DNA from 2 places in the Pseudoalteromonas porphyrae genome. Region 2 is predicted to be linked to the other one. Evidence: riboswitches for the same ligand, from Rfam matches in the RefSeq annotation. Region 2 holds a riboswitch; the other holds the start of a gene.

Region 1 (4,430 bases), on a different contig from region 2:
CTTCCTGTAATAAAAAGGTGGCGAAATCTGCAATGGCACGGTTAATTTCAAGCTGAGATGATTTTGCCAAGGGAATAATAATATCTTGGTTTAAAAGCCGATTGGTTTCTTTATAGATCCGTTCGTTTGACCACGTTGGTTGTTTTTGTTTGATCGCACTTTGTACGTCTTTTAGGCTAAAATCGGCCATTTTAAAACGTTTAAATAGCAGCTCTAACATTCCCCAGTGCTCGGTTAGGGTATTTAGCAACTTTTTAGCTGGGATCATAAAGCTCCAAAAAATCTAATGAGTGCTGTGTACCTGTGTTATTTGGACACAGCAATTACTTATATAATATTAAATTGGCAATAGTTTTACACAGCCTTTGGTGCTAGACTGCGCGCCGTGTCGATTACTGACACCTAGTATACAATTTTTACATTTTTATAAAGGTTGTTCAAACGCCATGGTAACTGCAATTATCCTAACCCTGATAGCGCTTGCATTCGTGCTCATCGTTATAGAGGATATTATCCATGTAAACAAGGCCAAAACCACGCTTTTCTTTGGTACTTTATGCTGGATTATCTTATTTATCTCGCCTTTAAACGGGCAAACCCCCGAAAGTGTACAACACCAACTTGACCACAATATTTTAGAGATTGCCACATTATGGTTGTTTTTAATGGCTGCAATGACCTTTGTTGCCTATTTAAACTCTAAAGGTTTTATCCAAAATATTGTGCACAAGATCATGCCAAGCTCGATTAGCGAGCGAAAGTTAATGTTCTTGATTGGTGGCTTTTCATTTTTATTCTCGTCGATTTCAGACAACATTACCGCGACGCTAATTTCATTGGCCGTTGTTATGTCGTTAAAACTGGACCCGAAAAAACTGATTAAGTACGCAACGTTAATCATCTTCAGTGTTAACTCTGGTGGTGTGTCGTTAATTACTGGTGACGTAACAACCTTGATGATTTTCCTTGATGGTAAAGTCAGTATTGGAAATTTACTACTGTTAATTGCCCCTGCATTATTTAGTGTTGCTTTATTGGCCGTTATGCTGTCATTTGGGTTAAACGGTGCGGTGCAGTTTACTAAGCAAGAAGATCGCCGAATTGAAAAAACGGATATAACCATTGCCGTTATTTTCTTATCGACGATTATTGCAACGCTGACACTCAGTGTGATGTATCACGTACCTCCATTGTTAACGTTCTTGTTTGGTTTATCGTTAATGTTTTTGACGGCGCAATTTTTAATGCGCAAAAAAGACGTCAACAAAAAAATCATCGACTACATTCGTGAAATTGAATACGACACGCTACTGTTTTTTGTGGGTGTACTACTGCTTGTTGGTGCGCTAAAAGAAGTGGGTATGCTAAGCAAGTTTACGAATTTGTATGAGTTAATGGCACCAGAGTATGCAAACTACTTAATGGGTATACTCTCTGCTGCGGTAGATAACGTCCCGCTGACTGCTGCGCTGCTTAAAGCTGAAATAGTCATGAGTCCGCAACAATGGTTGTCGTTCACGTATGCAACTGGTGTGGGCGGCTCAATGCTTATTATTGGTTCTGCGGCAGGTATTATTGCGATGAGTAAAGTAAAAGCACTCACATTTTTAAGTTATTTACGTATGTCGTTGTATTTATTAATAGCGTATACAATCGGTTATATGGGCTCATATTTAGCAGGTAGTTTTATTTAATGACCTTTATTAATTAAAACAACTTGACAGCTAGACGTCTAAACGATAACTTTCAAAGCCCACTTTATGTGGGCTTTGTTATTTTAATTGGCAATTATAAAATGCAATTAATCTAACATTCAGAAGAGGTGCGGTATTTAGGTACTTAATGTGAGGCGACGACTGCCAACGACCATTAAGGAGGGAAATATTCGCCGAGGAAAACAACTGCACGTCACAGTGGTTTTTCGGTTTATGGGGCTGAATCCTCAAAACTGTCACCAAATTAGGTGGAGAGCTTCTGGCAGTGGACTTTTCTTATCGAGCACCCCCTTGCCAAGTTCTTCTTGTATTACCGTGGTTTGAATGCCACAAAAGGAGACGACATGAATACCCAATTAGCTGCTAATAACGCGCAACAGTCAGCACAAAACCAAAAAACAGATCACGTAGTAGCAAAATTTGGCGGCACCAGTGTGGCCAACTTTGACGCTATGAGTCGTTGCAGTGAAATTATTGTAGCCGATAACAATGTACGCGTAGTGGCTGTAAGTGCCAGTGCAGGTGTCACTAATCACCTTGTTGCATTGTGTAAAAAAGATATCTCAATGGGTGAGCGCGCAGAAAACATCACCGGCGTGTTAGCCATTCAAGAAGCTATTTTAAATGAACTATCGCTTGATGCGGACTTAGCCCATGGCTTTGACGAAACTATTAAAGCGTTTCAAGCTTTAGCCAGTGAAGGCGTTAAATCAAAACAACAACAAGATGAACTCCTGAGTTTTGGTGAGCGCTTATCGTCGTATTTATTTACTCAGGTGCTGCGTTTGAATGGTTTAAACGCAATTCGTTTTGATGTGCGCCAAGTATTAAAAACAGACAGCCAGTTTTCAAAGGCTACACCAGATGTAGCGGCCACCGCTGCGGCTGCGAAAGAGCATTTGTTCCCACTATTAGCTGAGCATGTTATTGTCACACAAGGTTTTATAGGCAGTGATGCGCATGGTCAAACGACCACTCTTGGCCGTGGCGGTTCAGATTACAGCGCAGCATTATTGGCCGAGGCAATTAACGCCAAAAGCGTGCATATTTGGACGGACGTGGTAGGTATATTTAGCACTGATCCACGTTTATGTGCCAAAGCAACACCGATTGCGCGCTTAAGTTTTGATGAAGCGGCAGAAATGGCAACTTTTGGCGCTAAAGTGCTACATCCTGCGACTATTTTACCAGCAAGCCGTAGTCACATTAACGTCTTTGTAGGTTCGAGCCGTGAACCAGAGCGTGGTGGTACGTGGATTGAGCGTGAAAAATCACAATTGCCAGGTATTCGTGCAGTTACACAGCGTAAAAACCAGTTATTGCTTACGCTTAAGAGCCCTGAAATGCTATTAGCCAGCGGCTTTTTAGCGCGCGTGTTTACGATTCTAAGCGAGTTTAACATCTCGGTTGATTTAGTTACCACGTCAGAAATAAGCGTGGCTATTACATTGGATAACGCGCCAAATGCATCGCGTCCTGAGCTTGATCAAGACTGTTTAGATAAATTAGCAGAGTTTTGCCATGTCTCGGTAGAGAACAATTTAACGCTAGTGGCGCTGATTGGCTCACAAATTCAATTACGTCAGCACGAAATGAATTTAATGAACGTATTAAGTGATTTTAATATTCGCTTAATCTGCCATGGTGCTAGTAAGCACAACTTATGCTTTTTGGTAGAACAAGCTGAATCGGATCGCGTTGTACAAGCCATTCATAGCCGCTTATTAGAAGTTCAAAACGCCGCGTAATTGGTCGATAGTATTTACCACAGAGCACTGCCAGTCAGTGCTCTGATTACTCACTACACTCACATCAAACTCATTATATTGGCAGCTTACAGCGCGCAAATGAGCCTGCGTTAATTGATCAAACACATTGGGACTAAGCAATTTTGCAATCGGCTGGCTGGTGGCTTTAGCGAGTGCTTCTTTTAAGGTCCATATTCTAAAAAATCGCTCAGCGCCTTGTTGTTGATTTTGCGTTATTAAATTTACTTCATCAGGGTGGTAAAAATGCTTTGCGAGCTTTTCAAATGGGCGCTTTGTGCTTATTTTTTCAATATCAAAACCAAACTCAATTCGCTCAATATTCAGCGCGGCACCGACAAAACCGTTTGAGTGCGACAGGCAACTGCTAAACACGGTGTTACTGCCCGTTATATGTATGAGTAATTTACTGCTAGGCTCGTCAAATTCAGAGCTAATATGATGAGCTGGTAACTTGGCAAACTCTGGGGAGCTTTGTTTTACTAAATACTTAAGCAGCAGTCGAGTAGCTAAATATTCTTGCTTGGCTTTGTTACTTTTACGACGAGTGATCACCGCGAGTTCAAAAGGGCTCAATAGCGTATTTAAATCGAACTTATCAATATTTAAATGCTGGGCATCACATAATAAAATAGTGTGTGTATTGAGTGGCTGCATCGTGTGCTTTGTAATGACTAGTTGCTGCTGAAAAAATAACGCCGGCATAAAATCCACAATTAAAGAGATAAAAGAATAAACATGTTTATATTTTGTGCGAATGTGCACTGGTTATTTAAGCCAAGGCAAATTTATTACTCAGTGACTGTGAAATATGGTTTAATTCACAATAATGAAAAATAATAACAGATTTGTAGATGTATGGCACAATCGCGTGATGGTTTTCAAAGCCGCCTTGGCTTTGTTTTAGCAGCGTCTGGCGCTGCGGTAGGATTAGGTAATATTTGGGGGT
Region 2 (4,430 bases):
GACCTGCAAAACCGAGTTTTTGAGCCCACATTTGCGTAAACGCTTGGTTAAACTGCTCAGCAAAACCATTTATTAATGGGCTAAGTAATTCGACGGCTTGTTCATCATCTTCGTGTATGAGTGGCAGTAAGCTCTCAGCCAAACGCGCACAATTCCAGTTAGCTATGTTAGGCTGACTGCCAAATGCGTACCGCGCTTGTCGATCAATTGAGCTAAACACAGTATCAAAATCAAATTGATTCATCATCGCACATGGGCCGTAATCAATCGTCTCACCACTTATCAGTGTATTATCTGTATTCATCACGCCATGAATAAAACCAACCCGCATCCAACTTACGACCAAAGTGATTTGCTTTTCAATAACAGCTTTTAAAAATGCTAAGTAACGATCTGACCCTGTGGATTGAATTTCAGGGTAATGGCGCGCAATTGCACTATCAGCTAATGCCTGTAACGCTGACACGTCCCCTTGAGTTGCTAAATACTGAAAAGACCCCACTCTAATATGGCTACTTGCAACACGCGTTACTATCGCACCTTGCTGTGGTGGTTGCCTATAAACCGTTTCTCCACTGGCAACCACGGCTAAACAGCGTGTAGTCGGAACACTTAAGCCATGCATTGCTTCACTCATAATGTATTCACGTATCGCAGGGCCAATAGCACAGCGCCCATCACCACCACGAGAGAATGGCGTAGCACCGGACCCTTTTAACTGAATATCCCACAGCTGTTGATGTTGATCAGATACGGCACCCAATAAATGCGCGCGGCCGTCTCCTAAGCGTGGTGAAAAATGCCCAAATTGATGCCCTGAATACCCCAATGCAACGGCCGCAACAGTGCTGTTACTGGTATTTCCGCTAAAGATGGATGCGCGCTCTGACGGACTCACTTGAATATCGAGCTGTTTAGCTACCGCCTCATTCCAAAGTAATAAAGTTGGTGCAACAACAGGGCTAGGTAAATCAGGGACTGCAAAATCTTCTGCAATATGAGTATAGCGACTAACAAGTTTCATTGGATTCCTTAGGCTTCGGTTGTTTGTATGCCAACGCGGTTATCACCCACGCTGTATGCCACTAATAAACTCAGCACTTGGAGGCTTAAGCCACTTTGCTGCTGTAATTCATTAAAAAAGTGCTGTGCGCTATTTAGTGATTTTTTAGTTTGCAAACCACCATCAATAATTTTATGCCCACGAAGATAAGCCTCAACATCACGCGACAACAAAAAGGTATCTTTGCCTAATGCGCGCAGTGTGTACGGGCCTGTGTTACCCCCTAAACGTGCACCGTGCTTTTTAAAATACGCCCACAAACCAATTATATCGTCACTTGGCCAATCAGCCACAAACTGACTAAAACTGCCATGCTGCTGAGCAACGTCGTGAATCATATATGCATTTTCTGGAATAGTTTGTACTTTTTTAAAGTTGCGAATAATACGTTCGTCAGTTGCTTTTTGCTCTAGCATATCAGGTGGCATCATCAGTAATTTTTCTATATTAAAGTCCCAAAAAACCTCTCTAAAGCCTGTCCATTTACTATTAATAACCGACCAATAAAAGCCGCTTTGAAATACCTTACGGGTAAACTCTTCAAGCCATGCATCATCAGGCAAGCATTTTAGTTGCTTATTAGAAAGCGGCGCGTAAAGCAATTGCTCAAGCATCGCTTCACTGCCTTTACGCTGCGCTGCTCGCTGATAAATTTCCTGAAATTTTTCCATTACTGAATACCCTTAAACCGACTTTGTTTGCTAGTGTACGAAAAAAAACATTAATACGTAACCACCCTCTCGAAGCGATCGCTCAAAAGCCAACTTGACACCTAGACGGCTAAAATGCTTTAATCACTGCCATTACCCCTATTTAAGGTGTAAGTTTTTTATTTAATGAAACTTACACTGTGGGCTAGAAGAGGTGCGTTATTCAGGTAACGTATGTGAGGAGCACACACTCCAATGATCATACGTGAGGGGAATTAACGCCGAGAAGTAACATTTTTTGTGAAGGGTTACTTCGGGCGACTGGGTTGAATCCCAGCGACTGTCACCAATAACAGCGCTGCTGTTAAATTTTTTGGTGGAGAGCTTCTGGTCTTAGCATAATAAGGCCATTGCGCCCTATTATATTAAGCCCATTCGCTCTTCGGATTATATTAGTTCGAATGACTACGATGCGGCGCACTTTCACGTACCCCACAGCATACTCATCGAACACTCTATAAGTTCGTTGTAGATGAAAAACAATTTTGATTTAAACAACTATCCTTTATGGACAGCACTTGTAACGCCTTTTACTGACGCTGGCGAAGTCGACTATGCGATTCTTGATCAATTAGTTGCGCAACAGCAAGCAGCAAATAACGGCATTTTACTGCTTGGCAGCACAGGCGAAGGTCTTGCCTTAACGCTTAAAGAGCAACAAGCCATTGTTGAACATGTATGCCAATTAAATCCGACCGTACCGCTTATGGTTGCTGTTGGCGGTATGAACCTCAAACAACAAATTGCTTGGGTTGAATACTGCAATAAACTGCCTATTCACGGCTACTTACTTGGCTCTCCTCTTTACGCAAAGCCAGGCGTGATTGGTCAAACCCACTGGTTTGAAAACCTACTCGATGCCAGTGTTCATCCATGCATGCTTTATAACGTCCCAGGGCGCAGCGCTGTTGATATTCCACCTGCCGTAATTAGCAATTTAAAAAATCATAAAAATTTATGGGCGCTAAAAGAAGCCAGTGGCGACATCGCCAAGTTTGAAGGTTTTAGAAATGCCGCACCACAGTTAGCTATTTTTAGTGGTGATGACGCACTTATGCCTTACTTTGCCCAAGCGGGTGCAAAAGGTTTAGTGTCTGTTGCAGCCAATGCGTGGCCGACACAAACCCATGAATTTGTAAAACGTAGCCTTAGCGGCCAACACCCCAATTTATTTGCCGATTGGTCACAAGCGATTCAAAGCTTGTTCGCCGTGGCAAATCCTATTCCCGTTAAAGTATTGATGCATTTACAAGGGCGTATTACTAGCCCGTATTTGCGCCCACCTTTAACGCACCTTGAGTTAACGCAAACTGATTGTATCAGTAATGCAAATAACACCATTTTATCTTGGCATTAAATACAGGTTTTTATAATGAGCTGGTTAGAACTATTAAATAATTTAGAATCGGGCGCCGTACGCGCAGCAACACAAGACGATAACGGCCAATGGCATGCAAACGTTGAAGTAAAAAAAGGTATTTTAGAAGCGTTTAAAAACGGCACTAATACTGAATTCGCTGGTGGTTTTGTAGATAAACATAACCTAGCACCACAAGAATTCACTGCTGAAAATGGTGTGCGTATGGTACCAGGTGGCTCAAGTGTTCGCCGCGGTGCACATGTTGCTAAAGGCACGATTATCATGCCACCAGCATATGTAAACATTGGTGCATTTATTGACGAAGGCACTATGGTTGATAGCCACGCCTTGGTTGGTTCGTGTGCGCAAGTAGGTAAAAATGTACATTTAAGCGCTGCAGTACAATTAGGCGGCGTACTTGAGCCAATTGGCGCAAGCCCTGTAGTCGTTGAAGACGACGCATTTATTGGCGCAGGTTGTGTGATTGTTGAAGGCGTAGTCGTTAAAAAAGGCGCAGTACTTGCCCCTGGCGTACGTTTATCAGCCACTATCCCTGTATATGACTGCGTAAATGAGCGTCAGCTTGATAAAGGCGAACCTATTCCAGAATACGCGATTGTTATACCAGGTTCTCGTCCTGCATCAAACGCATGGGCACGCGAGCAAGGTTTAAGCATGTCATGCGCGTTAATCGTAAAATACCGCGACGAACAAAGCGATGCGTCATTACTTCTTGAAGAGGTTTTACGTTAATGACCTTTTTGAGCACACCAGTTAAAACCGCCATTGATGAGTTATCAAGCCAGCTTGATACGCCATTTTTTGTGTATGACCTTGATACCCTAAACGCACACCTAGCGCGTTTAGTAACGCAAACACAGGTAAAGCTTTGGTATGCCGTTAAAGCTAATCCCCTATCTAAAGTGATTCAAAGCTTAGATAGCGCAGGCTTTAACTTTGATGTTGCAAGCAAGGGCGAACTTGAGCAAGTACTTGCTCAAGGTATTAACAGCGAGCGCGTGCTCAACACCGGGCCTGCAAAGAGCCCGAAACAAATTAAACACTTTATTGAGCGCGGAGTACGCATATTTGTTGCCGAAAGCCTCAATCAAGTACGCTGGCTCAATGAGCAAGCAAGCTTACTAAACTGTCAGCTGCAAGTATTGCTGCGCGTACAATTACGCTGGCCCGAAGGCGAAAAAAACCCACTAGGTGGCGATAGCTTAACGCCGTTTGGGCTCGGTTGTGATGAATGGCAGGCGCTAAATACTCGCGACTACCCTACGCTAAACTTTGA

The links. A riboswitch is a leader RNA that binds a small molecule or an ion and turns the genes downstream of it on or off. The one in region 2 is predicted to bind lysine.
Region 1: another riboswitch for lysine. It lies ahead of lysC (lysine-sensitive aspartokinase 3); the one in region 2 lies ahead of dapA (4-hydroxy-tetrahydrodipicolinate synthase).

What each region holds. Positions count from the first base shown of each region.
Region 1 covers NZ_LHPH01000024.1:27,254-31,683, forward strand. Annotated here, with positions in the region: gene ADS77_RS17230 (hypothetical protein) at 1-268, opposite strand, end outside; gene nhaD (sodium:proton antiporter NhaD) at 447-1,694, shown strand; lysine riboswitch at 1,810-1,982, shown strand; gene lysC (lysine-sensitive aspartokinase 3) at 2,060-3,463, shown strand; gene ADS77_RS17245 (4'-phosphopantetheinyl transferase family protein) at 3,440-4,186, opposite strand; gene ADS77_RS17250 (sodium-dependent transporter) at 4,340-4,430, shown strand, end outside.
Region 2 covers NZ_LHPH01000002.1:257,778-262,207, forward strand. Annotated here, with positions in the region: gene ADS77_RS03030 (protein adenylyltransferase SelO) at 1-1,024, opposite strand, end outside; gene ADS77_RS03035 (DNA-3-methyladenine glycosylase I) at 1,033-1,734, opposite strand; lysine riboswitch at 1,915-2,108, shown strand; gene dapA (4-hydroxy-tetrahydrodipicolinate synthase) at 2,246-3,130, shown strand; gene ADS77_RS03045 (2,3,4,5-tetrahydropyridine-2,6-dicarboxylate N-succinyltransferase) at 3,146-3,886, shown strand; gene ADS77_RS03050 (PLP-dependent decarboxylase) at 3,886-4,430, shown strand, end outside.